DNA from 4 places in the Bacillus safensis genome. Region 1 is predicted to be linked to each of the others. Evidence: riboswitches for the same ligand, from Rfam matches in the RefSeq annotation. Region 1 holds a riboswitch; each other region holds the start of a gene.
The links. A riboswitch is a leader RNA that binds a small molecule or an ion and turns the genes downstream of it on or off. The one in region 1 is predicted to bind S-adenosylmethionine.
Positions count from the first base shown of each region.

Region 1 (5,236 bases):
ACGTTTAAAGTTTTGGAGCAGCTCATCAAGATTTGGCGTGGCATCAGATAATGAAATGACATCCTGCGCTTTGTACCCTCTTTTTTCAGAAATACTTTGGATTTCCTTTTGGAAAACAGTCAAAATCTCTTCCTTTTCCTCATCGGTTAAATCATACTTTTCTGATAAACGGTTTGGCAGCTTTTCAATATCCCAATGCTCATAAATGACCCCTTGGTTTTCCAAATATGATGCTACCTCTTGCTCGCTTTCAAGTAATGTGTTCTCTTCATTATGAATCAAAATCGTCGCCATGTGTTTTTCCTCCTTTTTATCTTACAAGCTGCTGTTGATAAAGCGCTAATTTTAAGTGATAGCTAAATAAAAATTCATATGCTTCTAATACTCGTTTTGCTTCAAAGGCTGTTTTTCCCCAGACCGTAATGCCATGATTGCGAATGAGTACAGCACCAGATGACGCCTCTAGTGTCAGATGTTTGGCAAATTGCTCTGCAAGCTGCGGAATATGAGCTGGATTTTCAATAATCGGAATCGACACTTCTGCATCCTCTTCCCAATAACCAAGCGCTTTGATGATTTCGTTGCCTTTAAAACGAATCTCTCCCTTATCCCCATACAGCTCTGACATCACATTATTATCGATTGTATGGACATGGAGGCAGCAGCCTGCTTTCGTCCGTTCATATACGTACGTGTGAAGCAGTGTTTCAGCTGATGGTCTAAGCGGCTCGTTCGGATCATGGGGCTGGCCTGCCGCATTTACTAGCACAAAATCTTCGTTTGTTTCTTTTCGTTTATCTTTGCCGCTTGCCGTCACCAAAAACGTGATTGGATCATCCGACACCTTGATTGATAAATTACCGCTTGTTCCGAAAAACCAATCTCTTTGAGCCAGTTCACGTTTAACGTCTGCTAGCTCCTGCCAGCGTTTGCTCTTTGCGTCTGCCATTCCTTCACTTCCTTTATTTGAACAAATTGCGCTTGTAGATCAATAAATGTGTCATATTCCTTGTGTACGAGCCCGAGCTCTTGACATTCATTGAGCAAGTAGTCGCGCGCAAACGTAAGATCCGCATGCTTCGCCGCCTCCACATCAGTCACTGAATCTCCGATCATGATGATGAAGTCATCCTCATGAGTCAGCTTTCGAATGATTGAGGGCTTGCAGCATCCGCAGCCATTTTGACATTGCTTATCGCAGGCATGCGGCCATTCAATCTGAATATGGTCTTCCACAAATGATGCATGGTTGCAATAAATATCGTCTCGATCGACAATGCCTTCGAGGATGGGGTAGACAAAAAAGTCCATCCCCCCGCTAAGTACATAGAAAGGAATATCTGATTTTTTTACCTCATCGACAAATTGCTTAAATCCTTCTCGAATCTCTGTATCCTCTAAAATAAATGATTGAATGGCATCCTTCTGATCACTTTTCAGTAATTGAAACATCTGCCCGACGCCTTCTTGAATGGTGATTTCCTTTGACAGGACACCATCCTTCAGCTTCGTCCATTCACTTGGTGCAAACTGTTTCATGATGCGGATGATATTATCATTTTTTGTAATTGTTCCATCAAAATCACAGCATACAATTGGTTTTTTCATTATTCTGCTACCCTTCCCCAAAGATCAAGTGCGGCTTTTAAGTCTTGGCAGGAAGCCGCCTTATCTTGGATGGACTCTTCATGTATCACGGCATCAATGATCGAACGAAATGCCTTCCCTCCTCCAATGGCTCCCCGCGGATGTCCGTGAATGCCTCCACCTGCATTTATCACATGATCAATTCCAAAATCTTTGATCAATACTGGTACCATTCCTGGATGAATGCCTGCTGACGGGACAGGGAATGTTTTTTGAACCGTATCCTCTTTTACGCAAGCTTCATAGATTCCAAAGGCATCTTTTTTCGAAAGAGCAACCGACCCATAAGGTGAGGGAAAGAGGCTCAAATCAGCGCCAGCATATCGATTTAATTTGCCTAAAAGAAGAGAATGCGAGAATCCATATTCAGGAGAGGATGTCAAAGCACCACTCACAGCGGGATGCGCCATAATCGGCAGTGGAATGTCTGGGTCCTCAGCTAGGCTTTGCATGACATCAAGGCCGTATGCAAAGACATTGAATAAGAGCGCATCTGCCCCAAGTTCAGCGGCCTTTCTCGCTCGATCCTTCAGGTCAAAGGTTCTGCCCGTTAAATTGACAGCATACAGTGTGCGGTGTCCTGTTTCTTCATAGGTTTCTTTTAAAATCGCTTTTCCTTCTTTGATTCGCTCTTCAAAAGGGGCTAATGGACTTTCGAATAAAATTTCATCGTCTTTGATGAAGTCAACCCCGCCTAATGCCTGTAAGCGGAGCTGCTCTTTTAAATCCTGCATATCACGGCCGATAACGCCTTTAAAAATACTCATCAATAATGGACGATCAAACACATTTACCTTTTTTCGTATGCCATCAATTCCAAATACAGGTCCTGGCAGGCTTTTTTTAAATTCTTCAGAAAATTGGATATCGACTAGCTTCACTTTTCCGTCTAGTGAAAGCTTTCCAAAAATCGTCGTAAAAACAGCTGGTAAATCAGCTGAAAAGTTTGCCTCAGGATAAGCAATGGTCACCTCTGATTGATAAAGGCCATTTTCGGCTGGAACAGCCTTTTCTAATACTTTTTCAACTCGGCCTTTATGCTTTTGAAGCTGCTCCTTTTTGAGCTGCGGCAAATCCGTCCATGATCCAACTGTTAAACCAAGCGCGATCTGCTCCGCTTTTCGATTTATTTGTTCATCCTCTCGATGTGTTAATACGTATGTTGCCAGTAATTCACTCACTAGGAATCCCCTTTCGATTGCGTCATGCATATGTTCAATAAAAAAACCTCTTCAAGTGCTTCATGAGCGCCTTAAAGAGGTTGTTTCGTGTCATTCATCCGAAGAATCTTATCTCTCAGCGCTTGCTGCAAGAATTAGCACCGTGCTTCATGGAAGTCGGTTGCCGGGCTTCATTGGGCTAGTCCCTCTGCCTACTCTTGATAAGAATATTCAATTTTCTTAAATATTGCCTGAATTATCGCACCATTTTTTTATGTTGTCAATGGCTTTTTTTCAAACAGCTTCAAAGCAGCGATGCGCTGAGCGGCTTCTTGTAATCGCTCCTCACTTGTTAGAAGCCCTACTCTCACGTACCCTTCACCGTGAGCACCAAAGCCATTGCCTGGCGCAACAACAACATGTGCCTTCTCTAATAATAAGTCAGAAAAGGCTTCAGATGTATATCCTTCCGGCACCTTTAACCAAGCAAAAAATGAACCCTTTGGTGCACTGACTTCCCAGCCAATTTCTTTGCAGGCAGCCATCCACACATTCCGCCTTTTCTCATATCCATCATTTTGCACCTGCACGCACGTTTGATCGCTTAATAGCGCTTCCGCTGCTGCATCTTGAGTGGCTTTAAACAGCGAGACAAACAGATGATCCTGATAAAGCTCAATTGCTTCAATAGCAGATGAATTTCCGGCTGCAAATCCTACTCTCCACCCTGCCATATTGTACGTTTTAGATAATGTGTAAATTTCTATTCCCGTCTCTTTCGCTCCCTCTACTTGCAGAAAGCTGAGCGGCTTTTCTCCATCAAATCCAATGCCGCCATATGCAAAATCATGGACTACACATAGCTCGTGATCTTTCGCAAATGTAACGGTTTCTTCAAAAAATGAACGGCTTGCCGTAGCCCCCGTCGGATTGTTGGGGTAATTTAAGTACATTAATTTTGCCTTTTTCTTATCATCCTCAGGCAGCAAATCGTAGTCAGGTAAAAAATCATTTTTTTCAAGAAGTGGCATGGTTACCATATGCGCTCCAGCAAGCACAGCGCCTGACCAATAATCAGGATAGCCAGGATCAGGGACAAGAAGCGTATCACCCGGATTCAGCAGGCATTGCGGCAGCTCAACAAGCCCTGCTTTCCCGCCAAATAAAATCGCAATTTCCGTCTTTGGATCAAGTGTGACGCCATATTCTCTTTCATAAAAAGCGGCAGCAGCCTTTTTTAATTTCGCTGTTCCACGGAATGAGGAGTATTGATGATTTTCAGGGTTTGCTACCGCTTTCTGCATGGCTTTTACAATGTGCGGAGGAGTTGGCTGATCAGGATTTCCCTGCCCCAAATTAATGATATCTGCCCCTTCCTGCACTTTTTTCTGCACCTTTTGGACAAGGGACGCAAAAAATTGTTTCGGTAATTGTTTCAACACATCTGATTGCTGGAATTCCATTTCTTCACCTTCTATTCAAGTTACGTGACAATACAATCACTGTAATGGATTGTTTTATGAATTGTAAAGCAATTTTGAAAAAAGATTGACATGTAAAGCAACGCTCTGATAATATCTTGAATTAAGAAATGCAAACAGACACGAAACAATTACATATTGATTTCTCTTATCGAGAGTTGGGCGAGGGATTTGGCCTTTTGACCCCAACAGCAACCGACCGTTAATACCACTGTGAAGTGGGGCGCAGCAAGTAACGCGCCAAGACAATTGTCTTATAGGGCACGGTGCTAATTCCATCAGACGTATGTGCTGAGAGATAAGAGAGGCTTTGAGCATACACACCATCAAGCCTCTTTCTCTCAGGAGAAAGAGGCTTTTTTATATGATTTGGAGGGGAAGCAATTGGTTACACTTACGGCATCATATGAAGAACTAACAGAAAGCTCGGCAGTTGCACTCGCAATTAGACTTGGTTTGATCCAAGAAAGCAGTCATTTGACATGTACTGAAATTGGTGACGGGAATTTAAATTACGTCTTTCATATTTATGATCACAAACAAGAAAAAGGATTGATCATCAAGCAGGCCCTGCCTTATGCAAAGGTGGTTGGGGAGAGCTGGCCGCTTACATTAGACCGGGCAAGAATTGAAAGTGCCGCCCTGATCAAGCAGTCAGAATATGCGCCGCATCTCGTACCAGCAGTCTATTATTCAGATACAGCTCTTGCAGTGACAGCCATGGAGGATCTCTCTCACTTAGAAATCGTCAGAAAAGGGCTAATTGCCGGAAAACAATATCCGCATTTATCTGATCATGTTGGAGAATTTTTAGGAAAAACACTTTTTTACACATCTGACTTTGCTACAAATCCTAAAATCAAAAAACAATTTGTGAAGCAATTTACGAACCCTGACCTGTGTGATATTACAGAAAAACTCGTCTTCACAGACCCTTTCTTTGATAGT
Region 1 covers NZ_CP154909.1:1,255,357-1,260,592, reverse strand. Annotated here, with positions in the region: gene AAYR28_RS06405 (1,2-dihydroxy-3-keto-5-methylthiopentene dioxygenase) at 1-294, opposite strand, end outside; gene AAYR28_RS06400 (methylthioribulose 1-phosphate dehydratase) at 311-949, opposite strand; gene AAYR28_RS06395 (2-hydroxy-3-keto-5-methylthiopentenyl-1-phosphate phosphatase) at 913-1,608, opposite strand; gene mtnW (2,3-diketo-5-methylthiopentyl-1-phosphate enolase) at 1,608-2,828, opposite strand; SAM riboswitch class I at 2,934-3,035, opposite strand; gene AAYR28_RS06385 (pyridoxal phosphate-dependent aminotransferase) at 3,080-4,270, opposite strand; SAM riboswitch class I at 4,435-4,592, shown strand; gene mtnK (S-methyl-5-thioribose kinase) at 4,673-5,236, shown strand, end outside.

Region 2 (5,236 bases), 1.4 Mb from region 1:
GGTGGTCTCATTATGATCGGTTCTCATGTGAAAAAAACAACAGAACAATTAAAAGCGCTGCAACAAGATAAAGAGATAGCTTTTATTGAATTTAATACCCACCTCGTATTAGAGCCTGATGCCTTTCGCGAAGAAATTGACCGTGTCATTCAGCAAACTGAAGCACTGTTGGCAGCAGGTCAATCTGTAGCTGTTTATACAAGAAGAGAACGGCTTGATCTTGGGGATGATCGCCAAGAGGAAGAATTAAAGCTCTCTGTACAGATTAGTGATGCTGTGACAAGTATTGTCCAGCGTCTCACCATTCGTCCTAAGTATCTTATTGCCAAAGGTGGAATTACCTCCAGCGATATTGGAACAAGAGGACTTAGCGTGAAACGTGCGACCGTGGCAGGTCAAATCAAACCAGGGATCCCCGTTTGGCAAACAGGAGAAGAAAGCAAATTCCCTTTCATGTCTTATGTGATTTTCCCGGGAAATGTTGGGTCAAAGGATACGTTAAAAGAAGCTGTAGACATACTTGAAGGATAAGGCATAGGGGGTGTTTGCGCCCCTTATGCACCACAAAGGAGGAAAGATCATGTCGTTAGTGTTTATAGGACTTGGCGTTTTGTTATTGCTTTTACTCATGGTTGTCTTTAAGTTAAACGCTTTCATATCTTTGATTATTGTCTCTTTAATTGTTGCTGTGTTAGAAGGGATGACACCACTAGAAGCGATCGCTTCCGTCGAAAAAGGACTTGGCAGTACGCTCGGGCATCTCGCACTCGTTCTCGGTTTTGGTGCGATGCTTGGGAAATTGATGGCTGATTCTGGCGGAGCTCAGCGGATCGCGATGACACTCATTGACCGATTTGGCATCGGAAAAATCCAATGGGCGACGATGCTGACTGGATTTGTGATTGGAATTGCTCTATTTTATGAAACCGGATTCATTATCTTAATTCCATTAGTCTTTACGATCGCTCAGGCTGCAAGACTTCCTGTGCTGTATGTGGGGATGCCGCTCGTCGCTGCACTCATCACCACACATGGCTTCCTCCCCCCTCACCCAGGACCGACTGCCATTGCAAATGTCTTTCAGGCAAACATGGGACAAACCTTATTGGTTGGGATTATTTTAGCGATTCCTGCTGTTTTAGTAGGCGGACTTCTGTTTACGAAACTATTTAAAAAAGATCAGTTGCACGCACATATTCCAAAGAACTTATTTAATCCAAAGGAATTCACAGAAGAAGAAATGCCTAGCTTCGGCATTAGCATTTTCACCGCTGTTCTGCCTGTATTGCTTATGACATTTAGAGCATTTCTAGAAATTTTCTTCCCATCCTCTCCATTGCTGCCAACTGCTGAGTTTTTAGGCGAACCGGCGATTGCACTATTAATCTCAGTGCTGCTTGCCATCTACACGTTTGGGCTTGGAAGAGGAAAGAGCATGCAGGAAGTGATGAAGTCCATCACGGATTCTATCGGCTCTATTGCTATGATTCTATTAATTATTGCAGGCGGCGGTGCCTTTAAACAAGTGCTCATTGATAGCGGCGTCGATCAATACATTGCAGGGATCATGCAAGGAAGCACACTTTCTCCCCTGCTTCTGACTTGGCTCATTGCTGCTGTCCTTCGTGTCTCTTTAGGATCAGCCACTGTCGCCGGTCTCACGGCGGCTGGCATTTCTGCACCACTGATTGGCCTGACGGGTGTCAGCCCTGAATTAATGGTGATCGCAACAGGTGCGGGAAGTATTACATTCTCTCATGTGAATGATGCGGGTTTCTGGATTTATAAAGAATACTTTAACCTATCAATGGCTCAAACCTTTAAAACGTGGACATTGATGGTCACCGTGCTTTCACTTGTCGGACTTGCTGGTGTTCTTGTCGCTGATTTGTTCATGTAGGAAATTAAATTGTAAAAACCATTGACTTTTCCTCGAAAAGGTTGAATAATTGTGTTTATTAAGAAAATTGAATCAAAAGGTAACCTTATTAAGAGTGGTGGAGGGACTGGCCCTGTGAAACCCGGCAACCGCTGTTCCTAGGAACAGAATGGTGCTAATTCCTTAAGCAAGCAAATGCTTGTTTGAAGATAAGGCAGAGTTCTCACAGTATATGATGCTCTTCCTTATCTAAGGAAGAGCTTTTTTATTTGATTTTTTAACCTGAGGAAAGAAGGGATTCAGCATGACACAAGTACAAACCATTGGAAAGAAAACAACGAAACCGCCATTCCGCGCAGATCAAGTAGGAAGTTTACTTCGTTCAGAGCGCATCAAGGAAGCACGCAAGCAAAAAGCAGACGGTACGCTGACAGCAGAGCAGCTCCGACAAATTGAAAACGAAGAAATTACACGTATTGTAGAGAAGCAAAAAGAAATTGGGTTAGAGGTTGTCACAGATGGTGAATTCAGACGTGCATGGTGGCATTTTGACTTTCTTGAAGGACTCGATGGAGTTGAAGGATTTGAAGCAGATCAAGGCATTCAATTCCATAACACAACGACAAAAGCTAGAGGTATCAAGGTAACAGGCAAGATCGATTTTACAGATCATCCAATGCTGGAGGATTATCGTTTCCTTCACAGCATCGCTGGTGATCATACGGCTAAAATGACGATTCCAAGTCCGAATATGCTCTTTTTCCGTGGAAAGCTTGAAGAAGGAGTGTATGACAGCTTAGAGGAATTTCACCATGATGTGGCACAAGCGTATAAGAAAGCCATCCGTGCTTTTTATGATGCAGGCTGCCGCTACTTGCAGCTGGATGATACGGCATGGGCAGTGTTCTTTTCTGAAAAAGGCCATGAACAAATCAAAGCCTTTGGCCGTGAAGAAGATGAACTTCGTGAATCGTTTGCGAAGACAATCAATGAAGCTGTTGCCGACCGCCCAGAGGATTTGGTGATCACGATGCACATTTGCCGCGGTAACTTTAAATCAACTTGGGCAGCTGAAGGTGGTTACGAAGCAGCGGCAGAAACTATTTTTGCCGGCTTAGATCTTGATGGTCTCTTTTTAGAGTTTGACGACGATCGTTCTGGCGGATTTGAGCCCCTTCGATATGTGAAGAACCCAAACCTTCAAATCGTACTAGGCCTTGTCACTTCAAAATACGGAGAGCTTGAGCCAGTTGAACAGATTAAAAAACGCATTGAGGAAGCGGCTCAATATGTGGACATTAACCAAATTTGTTTGAGTCCACAATGCGGATTCGCCTCAACAGAGGAAGGCAACCTGTTAACAGAAGAGCAGCAATGGGAAAAGCTGCGTCATGTGATTGAGATTGCTGATCAAGTGTGGACTTCGTAGTCCCTCAGAGAAGAAAAAAAGACAAACCGCAGTATGGCGGTTTGTCTTTTTCTTTTATGCATCCAAATGTTCACCATTTGTCGCAATCACTTGTTCATACCAATCGAAGCTTTTCTTTTTCTTTCGATCTAATGTACCGTTTCCTTCATTATCACGGTCAACATAAATGAAGCCGTAGCGTTTTTTCATTTCAGCCGTTGATGCGCTGACAAGGTCAATTGGGCCCCAGCTTGTATAACCGATCAGGTCAACTCCGTCTGCAATCGCTTCTCTCGCCTCTAGCAAATGGCTTCTGAGGTAATCAATTCGGTAATCGTCTTGAATGGATCCGTCTTCTTCTACTTGATCGACAGCACCCAATCCATTTTCTACGATAAACAATGGCTTTTGGTAGCGGTCATACAGCTGATTCAGTGTTGTACGAAGTCCTTTCGGATCAATTTGCCAGCCCCAATCACTTGCTTCTAGATAAGGGTTTTTCACACCTTCAAATAAGTTACCGCCAGTCACTTGTCCAAGAATCTCTGGATCTGTACTTGTCACAAAGCTCATATAATAGCTGAAGCCAATATAGTCCACTGTATGGTTTCTTAAAATATCTTCGTCCCCTTCTTGGAACTCGATGTTGATGTCATTTTCAAGGAAATAACGTTTCATGTAACCTGGGTAATAACCTCTTGCCTGTACATCTGAGAAGAATAATGTTTTACGGTCTTGCTCAATTGCAGCAAACATATCTTCTGGTCTTGAGCTGTACGGATAAGTTGTCATCGCTGCAATCATACAGCCGATTTTCGCATCAGGAATGATTTCGTGTCCTGCTTTGACAGCCAAAGCACTTGCAACAAATTGGTGATGCGCTGCTTGATATTGAATGCTTTTCTCGTCATCACCCTCTTCAAATACAAGTCCGCCGCCAGTGAAAGGCGCATGTAATACAACGTTGATTTCATTGAAGGTCATCCAATATTTTACTTTGTCTTTAAAGCGGGTGAACAATGTTTTCGCGTATGTTTCATAAAGATCCACAAGCTTACGGTTTCTCCATCCGCCGTAGTTTTTCACAAGTGCGAGCGGCATTTCATAGTGAGAGATGGTGACAACTGGCTCAATTCCATGCTTATGCAGTTCATCAAATACTTTTTCATAAAAAGCGAGGCCTGCTTCATTCGGTTCCGCATCGTCGCCATTTGGGAAAATACGCGGCCAAGAAATGGATAATCTGAAGCACTTGAATCCCATTTCTGCAAAGAGTGCAATATCTTCTTTATAGCGATGGTAGAAATCGATTGCATCATGATATAAGTTAAGGTCTTTCATTGATTCATCGAATGGGTGCATAATACCATTTGGTGATACATCAGCTGTCGATAAGCCTTTTCCATCTTGATTATATGCGCCTTCAACTTGGTTGGCTGCAACAGCGCCGCCCCATAAGAAACCTTTAGGAAATGTTTTTTCTAACTTGTTCATGTTGAATACCCTCCTCTTTTTCTTCAACACTGACTGTAAGCAGTGTCTCTTTCACTGTAATCGTTCCATCTGTTTTCGCATCAACTTGTGCAAAATCGTTTGTGTTGGTGACAATAACAGGTGTGGTGACATCATAGCCTTCTTGCTGAATGCCCTCGATATCAAAATCAATGAGTACATCTCCTGCTTGAATCAGATCACCTGACTGCACATGACTTGTAAAATACTTTCCGTCAAGTTTTACCGTGTCAATCCCCACATGAATGAGAAGTTCTGTACCTTGTTCACTCTTCAAACCAATGGCATGTTTTGTGTGGAAAATGGTTTCAACCTTGCCGTTGAAAGGTGCTACAACACGCCCAGCTGTTGGTACAATGGCTGCACCTTTACCCATGATTTCATTAGAGAATGTTGCATCATTTACTTGATTGAGCGGCTTTAGTTGACCTTCAAGC
Region 2 covers NZ_CP154909.1:3,503,860-3,509,095, forward strand. Annotated here, with positions in the region: gene AAYR28_RS18055 (four-carbon acid sugar kinase family protein) at 1-531, shown strand, start outside; gene AAYR28_RS18060 (gluconate:H+ symporter) at 581-1,900, shown strand; SAM riboswitch class I at 1,983-2,095, shown strand; gene AAYR28_RS18065 (5-methyltetrahydropteroyltriglutamate--homocysteine S-methyltransferase) at 2,184-3,308, shown strand; gene AAYR28_RS18070 (glycoside hydrolase family 1 protein) at 3,363-4,781, opposite strand; gene AAYR28_RS18075 (beta-glucoside-specific PTS transporter subunit IIABC) at 4,753-5,236, opposite strand, start outside.
Region 2: linked by a shared signal. The riboswitch ahead of AAYR28_RS18065 (5-methyltetrahydropteroyltriglutamate--homocysteine S-methyltransferase) and the one ahead of mtnW (2,3-diketo-5-methylthiopentyl-1-phosphate enolase) in region 1 are both predicted to bind S-adenosylmethionine.

Region 3 (5,236 bases), 130 kb from region 1:
CAAGTGGATCTGCGTACAATCTTTCATTGAGCGCCATGATGTCCTCGTTCGGTTCTACTTTCATATAAATGACGTTGTTTACAGGAGCGAATGAACTGAATTTTTTAATACGTAACGTAATAGGAGAAGCATTTTTTGCATAATCTCTTAACGTTGAGACGACCTCAGCCGCTTCTAGATCCGTTAATTCAAAAGGTGTTCTTAATGTTAAATGAGGCGGTATGAGTGCATAGTTCGGATCATAACGCTTCCGGTAAGAGTTCGCAATATCTTGCAATTTTTTTGATGGAAATATAACAACTCCGTATTTCATCATGTTCCCTCCTGAATAAGAAAGTATTTATTATTGTTTATTATAACAAAATTCAGTTGATTAACGAATATGGGAGCATTCTTTTTAACGAAGGCGCAATGAGCGGCTGCCAAAACGTCCATTTATGATCCCCTTCGAATGTCTCAAATAAATAATCCGCACCAGATTGTTCAAGAAGGGCCTTTAAATCTTCGTTCGGCTGAACAAAATCAAGCACCTGGCCATCTGTTGTTTTCACAGCGGTTTCCTCAAGCCCAATTTGATGGATAATGGCATAATGAGAAAGGGCTGTTGACTGTTTGACGGCTTCTAGAACCGACTTGTCAACGTAAGGGGACTGCAAAATCAGCCCGCCAAATAAAGAAGGATAATCAATGGCTGTCATGAGGGAAATCGTCGCACCCAGTGAATCACCAATAAACGTCCGTCCTGATCCAATTTGATAGGTTGGATAGTGTTTATCAATATAAGGGACCAGTTCATTTGCTAAAAAGCGTTTATACGCTTCAAACTTTGTACCGTCTGGATGATACGTGTTTCGTCTTTCTGTGACATTTTCATAAGGAACACCAATGATAATCGTGCGTTCCATTTCTTTGTTTTGCATCAATTCTTCTGCCTGTCTGCCTATTTTGCCTAGGCGGAAATAATCATGACCATCCTGAGCAATGATGACATGATATGTATAAAGGGGGGAGTAATTGACTGGCAAATAGATCAAAATGGTCATGTCCGCCCCAAGTTCTTTTGACTGTAAGGTTTCTTCTTGAATGATTCCTGTTTTCTTCACCATAATCCATTCCTCCAGCTAACCAAATTCATCATAAAGTGAAACGTTTCCATTCATTGTAACATGAAAAACAGCGTTGTTCCTATATGCTAACATGCAATCAAATCGTATAACATCCATTCTGTTATAAAATACAGAAAATTTTAATTAATCATGTCATTTCCCCTTGAAAAATGAGATTTAATGGGTTACAGTATTAAGAATTAGAACAGACAGACAACACATTCTTATCGTGAGAGGTGGAGGGACTGGCCCTTTGAAACCTCAGCAACCGGTATGCATCACTTCATGTGATGTACCAAGGTGCTAAATCCAGCAAGCAGCTTTTTTGCTTGGAAGATAAGAGGAAGCGATTAAACCCCTTCTTCTTATGAAGAAGGGGTTTTCTGTTTTGAAATCAGATTTTTACTTAGGATGGTGTCAAATGACAGAACATGTGGAAACGAAATTAGCGCAGATTGGAAACCGTAGCGAAGAGGTGACTGGCACTGTCAGTCCTCCCGTTTATCTTTCGACAGCATACAGACATAGAGGCATAGGGGAATCTACAGGATTTGATTACATTCGAACGAAAAACCCAACAAGACAGCTCGTAGAGGATGCAATTGCTTCACTCGAAGAAGGGACGGCCGGTTTTGCCTTCAGTTCGGGAATGGCGGCGATCCAAACGATCATGGCTCTATTTGAAAGCGGAGATGAACTCATCGTCTCTTCAGACCTATATGGCGGTACATACCGTTTGTTTGAAAACGAATGGAAAAAGTACGGCTTACGTTTTCTTTATGATGATTTTTCAGATGAAGACTGTTTACGCTCTAAAATCACGCCAAACACAAAAGCGGTCTTTATTGAAACACCGACAAATCCACTGATGCAGGAAGCAGATATTCAAAAAATAGCGAAGATTGCAAAAGAATATGGCGCTTTGGTGATTGTCGATAACACCTTTTACACACCAGTCTTGCAAAAGCCGATTACGCTTGGAGCGGACATTGTCATTCATAGCGCAACCAAATATTTAGGCGGACATAATGACGTTCTTGCCGGGCTTGTCGTCACAAAAGGAGAGCAGTTGTCTGAAGACATGTTCCAGCATCAAAACGCGATTGGAGCGGTTCTATCACCATTTGACTCATGGCTTTTAATGAGAGGAATGAAAACACTTGCTCTTAGAATGCGCCAGCACGAGGAAAATGCGAAGGAGCTGGCACAGTTTTTAGAGGAGCAGCCAGAAATTCAAGATGTGCTTTATCCAGGAAAGGGAGGCATGCTGTCATTCCGAGTAGCCAAAGAAGGCTGGGTCAATCCATTTTTGAAGCAGCTGAAAACGATTTGTTTTGCTGAAAGCCTTGGCGGAGTCGAAAGCTTCATTACGTATCCTGCAACGCAAACGCATATGGATATTCCAGAAGAGATTCGCATTGCAAACGGTGTATGTAACAAGCTGCTCCGATTCTCTGTTGGCATCGAGCATGTAGATGATCTGAAATCAGACCTAAAACAGGCACTATCACAAGTAAAAGAGGAGGTACACGCCAAATGACCACACACGATTGGACACTCGAAACACAACTCGTTCATAATGCGTTTAAAACAGACCGTTCAACAGGTGCAGTCAGTGTACCGATTCAGCATGCATCCACATTTCATCAAAGCAGCTTCGATGAATTTGGCCAATATGACTACTCCAGATCTGGGACTCCGACACGTCAAGCATTAGAGGATACGATTGCAGCGCTGGAAGGTGGAACGAGAGGGCTTGCCTTTGCATCAGGCATGGCAGCCATTTCAACCGCTTTTCTTCTATTATCAAAGGGAGATCATGTCCTTGTCACAAGAGATGTGTACGGCGGTACTTTCCGAATGATCACCCAAGTTCTTTCAAGATTTGGAATTGAGCATACCTTCGTGGACATGACGGATTTGAATGAAGTCAAAAGAGGCATTCAATCAAATACAAAGGTCATTTACATGGAAACACCGTCAAATCCAACACTAGGGATTACAGATATTGAAGGTGTCGTCCAGCTTGCGAAAGAGCATGGCTGTCTGACTTTCTTAGATAATACGTTTTTAACACCTGCGCTTCAGCGTCCGCTGGACCTTGGTGTTGACGTTGTTCTGCACAGCGCAACGAAATTTTTAAGCGGCCACAGTGATGTGCTGTCAGGCTTAGCCGTTGTGAAAGATAAGAAGCTGGGAGAGGAACTCTATTCACTGCAAAACTCCTTCGGTGCAGTCCTTGGCGTGCAGGATTGCTGGCTCGTGCTAAGAGGATTAAAAACCCTTCAGGTCAGATTAGAAAAAGCAAGCCAAACGGCATATGAACTCGCTACATTCCTCAAAGAACATCCTGCGGTGAAAAAAGTATACTACCCAGGCTTAGATGACCATCCGGGTGCAGATATTCAGCGAAAGCAAGCAAGCGGAGCAGGAGCCGTTCTCTCATTTGAACTAGAAAACCAAGCGGCTGTCAAAGAATTGGTGGATGCCGTTACATTACCTGTATTCGCCGTCAGCCTCGGCGCCGTCGAATCGATTCTGTCATACCCAGCCAAAATGTCCCATGCGGCTATGCCAAAAGAAGAAAGAGAAAAAAGAGGGATTACAGATGGGCTGCTTCGTTTAAGTGTCGGAGTTGAAAACGGAGAAGACCTCAAACGCGACTTCAAACAAGCACTTGATCAACTAAAGCCAGTTCTTGTGAATCAGTCATAAAAGTCAGTGAAAAGCCGGTGCCGATACCGGCTTTTTGGCTTTTTTGAACAAAACCATTGACGCCTTATTGTTATGGTTATATAATAGAGACTGTCAGTAATAGAAAGCCCAGAACTGATACATAACCCGATTCCGTAGCTCAGCTGGGAGAGCGCTACCTTGACAGGGTAGAGGTCGCTGGTTCGAGCCCAGTCGGAATCATCGTTTAAACCCTTGCCTAGCAAGGGTTTTTGGTTTTTCCGGCAACGAATATTTGTTCTGTTTCTTTTGGTTGGGGACGAATTGGGGACGAACTTTTTCCATTAGATGGTTTCTCAGTATTTTTAGGATCAAAAGTATGTAATTTTCTTGCCTTGTATTGAATTTAAGGTGAAAAAATGTTTTTTATTAACCGTTTGTTATAATGCGAAAAGTAGCCCCTTTCCTTAGTGGATAGGGGCATTTTTAATAATAGATACACTTTTAATTATACCTTCCTGTATTCATATCACCAAAGGAATTTATTCAGAGCATAAAATTCTATATTAATAAGCGTACTTTATTCTCTATTCTTTAATGATTATGTTATCGATACTGATTTTAACCATTTAACCATTTAATCCAGTATGGATACAATTGATCCTTGATCTCAAAAGTAATCCAAGGAAACAGGAAGCAAAAGATAAGCAAGGTAAGGAATATCGGTATGAATAATCTTTCTAAAAATATTGTGAATTTTTTTTCACCGTCTTTTAATGTCGGTAGTGCTATTCTAGCAGTCGACATTATTATGAAAACTGTAAGAAGAATTATTCCAGAGCTTCGTCCAATTAAATAATACAAAGCATCTTTTCCCCAGATGTTCTTAATATGCGCAGATACACTATCTAACCAAGATGAAATAGAGTTTCCACCTTGAAATATTATAGATATGTTAAACTTCAAATTCTTATCGATTTCAGTGAGTTCTTTAGGAATAGGTAAAAGTAATAAACTGAAGATCAGTCCAAGTAACAAAAACATATTAATAAAAGCTAGTGCGAATTTCAATTCATCAAATGGTTTATTTAGTGTTTTGATCGCGAGCGAAGCTCGGACATATAAGGTAAATCTAATAATAAATAGCACTATTAGAATTAAATTAAAGAAGTTCAAATAACTAAAATAAATTATGCCAAATAAAATCAAAACAATTAACCAACCAATAACCTTTAAAATTTCCATTTCAGAACTATAATTCGGAGAAGAGTTTTCCATCCTATATACTATCTTTTGAGACTGATCTATAGTAGGCTGAAAAATTTTATTGATAATCTTTGTTTTACCTGTGTTGATTTTATTGTGATCCCCTTTTACAGATATGTTCGTTTTATTATCACGGGCTACTATAAATCCAATGATTCCTAAAACAGAAGCAATAATAGTTAAAATAACGC
Region 3 covers NZ_CP154909.1:1,130,181-1,135,416, forward strand. Annotated here, with positions in the region: gene AAYR28_RS05695 (YjcG family protein) at 1-313, opposite strand, end outside; gene AAYR28_RS05700 (alpha/beta hydrolase) at 366-1,106, opposite strand; SAM riboswitch class I at 1,328-1,449, shown strand; gene AAYR28_RS05705 (methionine biosynthesis PLP-dependent protein) at 1,528-2,646, shown strand; gene metC (cystathionine beta-lyase) at 2,643-3,821, shown strand; tRNA gene AAYR28_RS05715 (tRNA-Val) at 3,950-4,022, shown strand; gene AAYR28_RS05720 (hypothetical protein) at 4,401-5,236, opposite strand, start outside.
Region 3: linked by a shared signal. The riboswitch ahead of AAYR28_RS05705 (methionine biosynthesis PLP-dependent protein) and the one ahead of mtnW (2,3-diketo-5-methylthiopentyl-1-phosphate enolase) in region 1 are both predicted to bind S-adenosylmethionine.

Region 4 (5,236 bases), 1.5 Mb from region 1:
TAATTATGATTCTATTCTATACCTTCACAAAATATTAGCAATAGGTTTTCTGTAATTCAGACAAGAAAAATCTGTTAAAGCGCTTTCCTTCTCTCTGCTGTCAGTTTGGCTCATGTCACCCCTTTTAAAAAAAGAAATAAAATCCAAATGCGTTATTAACTGATTAATCTGACAATTTAAAAACGAATGGTTTTCCTGTAAGATATTCTTTCAACCATACACCTTTTGACTAGTACATTGCAAGGGACATCGTCATATTTTAATCCTCTTTTTTTTAACCGATAAAGGAAGGAGAGAAGGGAAAGGAGCAAACAACAAGATGAAACGAGCGATACCAGGCATTTTACTCATTTTATTCATGACCGTCATCAGCTTTGGCTGTCAAGCGATGACAGATGAGGCTGGCGCTAAGCAAAGCACAGCCTATTACGTAGCGGTAAACGGAAGCGACAAAAACCCGGGAACAAAGCAAAAACCTTTCCGCACGCTGAAAAAAGCAGCAAGTATGGCGAAGGCTGGGGCAACCATTTACATGAGAGGCGGTACATACAAAGAAAAATTGATTGTCCGCCATTCAGGAACAAAGAAAGCACCCGTTGTCTTTCAAGCTTATGGAAAAGAAAAACCTGTGATTAGCGGGGCTTCCCTTAAAGGAAATCAAGCCGATGGCGGTCTTGTCACGATCGATCAAAAGAGCTACATCACCCTCAAAGGCCTGACTGTAGGACATCTTAAGACGAATAAAGAAGATTTAACACCAGTTGGTATTTTCATCAAAGGAAGCGGCAAAGGCGTCAAACTGCTTAATAACCGAGTGTATGATATTCAGACGAAACATGAAAATGGAAATGCACATGGAATTGCTGTCTATGGGACAAAAGCTCCAGCAGCGATTGAAGACATTGAAATCAAAGGAAATACCGTTGAAAAATTAAAGCTGGGCTTCAGTGAAGCGCTTGTGCTAAATGGGAACGTGAAAAAGTTCCGTGTGACACATAATACGGTCCGGCACACTGATAATATTGGCATTGATTTAATTGGATTTGAGAACGTGGCACCCTCTAAAAAGTATGATCAAGTCAGAAACGGTGTCGTCTCAAGAAACAAAGTATATGAGATTACGAGTGCAGGGAACCCGGCCTATGGCAGCGACATTTCTGCTGGCGGAATTTATGTCGATGGCGGAAAAGACATTGTGATCGATCATAACATCTCACATCACAATGACTTAGGGATTGAAGTCACAAGCGAACATAAAGGAAAAATGGCGGACCGCATCCGCATCGAACACAATCAAGTGTATTTGAACCGTTATACAGGCATTTCTATTGGCGGCTATGATAAGAAGCGTGGCGGTACAACCAATACGACGATCTCACATAATACTTTGTACAAAAATGACACAGCCGGTTTAGAAGGCGGTCAATTGCTGATGCAGTATCAAGCAGTGAACAATCGAATCACGAATAATATCATGACCGCTAGTGCCTCGCATTATTTAGTCGTGAATCTTTATCCAGTGAACCAAAAGAATACCTTCCAGAAGAACGTTTATGATGACCGCAAAGGTGCAAAAGCATCACAGTGGGTATGGCACGGGAAATGGCTGGAAGGCTACAAAACGTATCTCTCTAAAAGCGGTCAAGATAAAGGATCAGCACATCTTAACCCGCAATTTGTGAATGAGAAAAAATATGATTTCCGTCTGAAGAAATCATCACCTGCGAAGAAAATCATCGGAAACTGATGATATTTTAGAAAATTTCAAAAAAGTCATTGACATTGATGTGACATCACATTAAAGTAAAGAAGACATTTCAACGAAAACAAATTTCATAACGGATCTCTTATCAAGAGAGGCAGAGGGACTGGCCCTATGACGCCCGGCAACCGTTTCTATTTTAGAAATTGGTGCTAATTCCTGCAAAGCTGTTACAGCTTTGACAGATAAGAGAGGAAGACTTCCCGATACATGTTTCATGCAACGGTGATCAAGCCTCTCTTTCCAAGAGAGGCTTTTTTTCGTCTCTTTTTTCAAATCAAATGCCTGTTTTACAGGCGTATTTCCACTTTTTTACCTAGTTTTCCGATGTGAAAAATCAAAACAACTTGAGGAGGAACAGCAATGAAGCGTAAGCATTTTACATCATGTCTTGTCTTATTAACGGCATTAACCATCCTATTAACAGGCTGCGGCACTGGATCAAGTGCAGGCTCAAAGGCAAATACGAACGAAAAAGTCTCTTTTGACAATGTACCGAAGCGATTTGCAAAGGGACAGGGAGCAAAAATTAAAGTCATCCGCAAAATTGGAGGAGACGATCATACAGCTCAATTTTTAGCTGGAACCAAGGCAGAAGGTGAAGCACTCGGCTTTACGGTAGATGTCTACACCGCAAATGGAGATACAGCGAAGTTCCATGATGCCATCTCTCAGGCGCTTGAAGAAAATTATGACGGTTTTATCATCTCTCACGGGGACGACGAGGCGACAGTCGCTGATGTGAAAAAGATCACAGCGAAAGGCATTCCAGTTGTAGCGTTTGATTCGAATCCTAAGCTGAAGGACATCAAAGGGGTCACAGTGACGTCTCAAGATGACGAACAATTAGCGAAAAAATCATTAGATGCGCTCGTGTCTGATTTTAAAGGAAAAGCAAATATTGCGTACCTGTGGGTAGATGGATTCCCGCCAATGGTGAGACGAAATAAGGTCTATCAAGAAACGCTTAAACAACATTCAGGAATTAAGGAGCTTGACCGCTTTGGTATTGCCTCCTCTGATACGTCTGTTCAAACGCAAAATGCAGTAGCGGCCATGCTGAATAAGTATCCAAAGGGCAAGCTGGACGCTATTTTTGCCACATGGGATGCCTTTGCCATTGGGGCAGCAAGAGCGTTAAAAGAAGCAGGAAGAACAGAAGTGAAGATTTATGGGATTGATGTATCAAATGCGGATCTTCAAGCAATGACGGCGAAGGACAGTCCGTGGAAGTATACAGCAGCGGTTGATCCGAAGCTCATCGGCGCAGTCGACGTGAGGATTCTTGCGAAGAAAATAGCTGGTGAGAAAACACCGTCTTCCTATGACCTTGAGGCCTCTCTCATCTCGCAAAAGCAGCTTCAACAAGCAGGAAAAGCCATTAACATGGTCAATCTTGCAGACGAAGTGAAGGGATTCGGTTCATCGACTGCTTTTGAGGAAGATTGGATGAAGACTTTGAAGAAGCATTATGCAAAATAAACGACGTGCACTCTCTTTTCATAGAGGGTGTTTCGTTTTTCAGATGATATCAAGAGAAGGAGGACACCTATGACAGCGCCGCTTGTTCGTATGAAGAATATTTCAATTGAATTCCCAGGGGTCAAAGCGTTAGATCAAGTGAATTTCACATTAAAAAAAGGGACGGTCCATGCACTGATTGGAGCAAATGGTGCTGGGAAGTCAACGTTAATGAAGGTTCTTTCTGGCGCTCATTCCCACTTCGACGGGACCATCTACATCAATGGCCAGGCGGCATCCATTCAAACCCCAAAGGATGCATCCTCATATGGTGTGCAGACGGTCCACCAAGAAGTGGATACGGCGCTTGTTCCCTACTTAAGTGTTGGTGAGAATATGATGATGCATGAGATTGAGAAAAAAACATTTGTCAGTTGGAAAGAGCTGCATCGCAAGGCGGCTCAACTATTAAAAGAAATGGACATCGACATCTCCACAAAACGACTTGTCAGCGATCTGACCCTTGCCGAAAAACAGTTGGTGCTCATTGCCAAGGCCGTTTCCATTAAATGCAGCATTTTAATCTTAGATGAACCAACGGCTCCGCTTAGTCATGCAGAAACAAGTAAATTATTCTCAATGATTGATCGGTTGAAACAGAATGGGAAGGGGATCGTGTTTATTTCTCACCGCATGCCTGAAATTTTCACCATCTGTGATGAATTGACTGTGATGCGAAATGGAACGGATGTCACAGCTCACCTTGTCAAAGACACAAATCCGCAGCAGGTCATTGAAGAAATGCTAGGCGCACCATTAGAGGAGCAATTCCCGTCTCGCAGGCCACTGAAAGATGCACCTATTGTGCTTGAAGTGAAAGAGCTAAACGATCAACATAAATTAAACAACATTCACTTTTATGTCAAAAAAGGAGAAATTCTCGGGATCGCAGGACTTGTCGGTGCTGGTAAAACAGAATTGTGCAAAGCCCTTTTTGGTGCCTCAGAAGAAAAAAAGACGGGGACCGTGCAGCTTCATGGTCAAACCATCCGCATCACATCGCCTCATCAAGCGGTGAGAGCTGGAATGGCACTTGTGCCGGAAGAGCGGAGAAAAGAAGGGATCCTGACCGAAGAGAGCGTGGGGTGGAACTTAACGGCTGCAAGTCTTCACTCATTTTCACGGATATTCAGCTTCTTACATCGTTCGAAGGAAAAGCGGGAAGCAGACGAAATCGTCAAACGACTTGGTGTCAAAACGCCGTCGCTTGAAGCAAAGGTGAAGCACCTATCGGGTGGAAATCAGCAGAAGGTTGCTATCGGAAAATGGCTGCTGGCTGAGGCAGATGTGTATCTCTTTGATGAACCAACCAAAGGTGTAGACGTTGGAGCGAAAAAAGATATTTTCACTTTGATTGCAGAGCTTGCCGCCCGCGGAAAATCTGTGATTTATGCGTCGAGTGAGCTGTCAGAGATTGCAGGTATCGCTGACCGAGTATACGTGTTATATGATGGCAGCATTGCCCGGGAAATGACCGCACCGACGACTGAAGAGGAGCTTTTATATCATTCAACAGGAGGACAATCATGAGCGAACAACAAATTCCAGCCCCTGTGCAGCAAATCAAAAAACAGCGGCCATCCTTTCATCTGTTTGATTTCTTTTATCGATATGGGACGATCTTAACCATTGTCGTGTTGATTGTGGTATTTGCGGCAGCGAATCCAGCGTTTTTGCAATCAGGAAATATCATCAATATTCTACGGTCTATCTCAATTGTGACCATCATTGCGGTGGGCTTAACTATCTCATTGGCAGTAAACGGCTTTGATTTATCAGTTGGATCAGTCGCTACGCTATCAAATGCGATTGTCATTTCTATGTTCGTATGGTTCTCGCAAAACCCACTGATTGCAATCCTCTCTGCACTAGCGGCTTCTATCATTGTTGGATTGATAAATGCATGGATGATCGTCAAAATGAAAATTCCAGATATGCTCATGACATTAGCCA
Region 4 covers NZ_CP154909.1:3,441,989-3,447,224, reverse strand. Annotated here, with positions in the region: gene AAYR28_RS17760 (right-handed parallel beta-helix repeat-containing protein) at 320-1,747, shown strand; SAM riboswitch class I at 1,845-1,954, shown strand; gene AAYR28_RS17755 (sugar ABC transporter substrate-binding protein) at 2,126-3,244, shown strand; gene AAYR28_RS17750 (sugar ABC transporter ATP-binding protein) at 3,314-4,813, shown strand; gene AAYR28_RS17745 (ABC transporter permease) at 4,810-5,236, shown strand, end outside.
Region 4: linked by a shared signal. The riboswitch ahead of AAYR28_RS17755 (sugar ABC transporter substrate-binding protein) and the one ahead of mtnW (2,3-diketo-5-methylthiopentyl-1-phosphate enolase) in region 1 are both predicted to bind S-adenosylmethionine.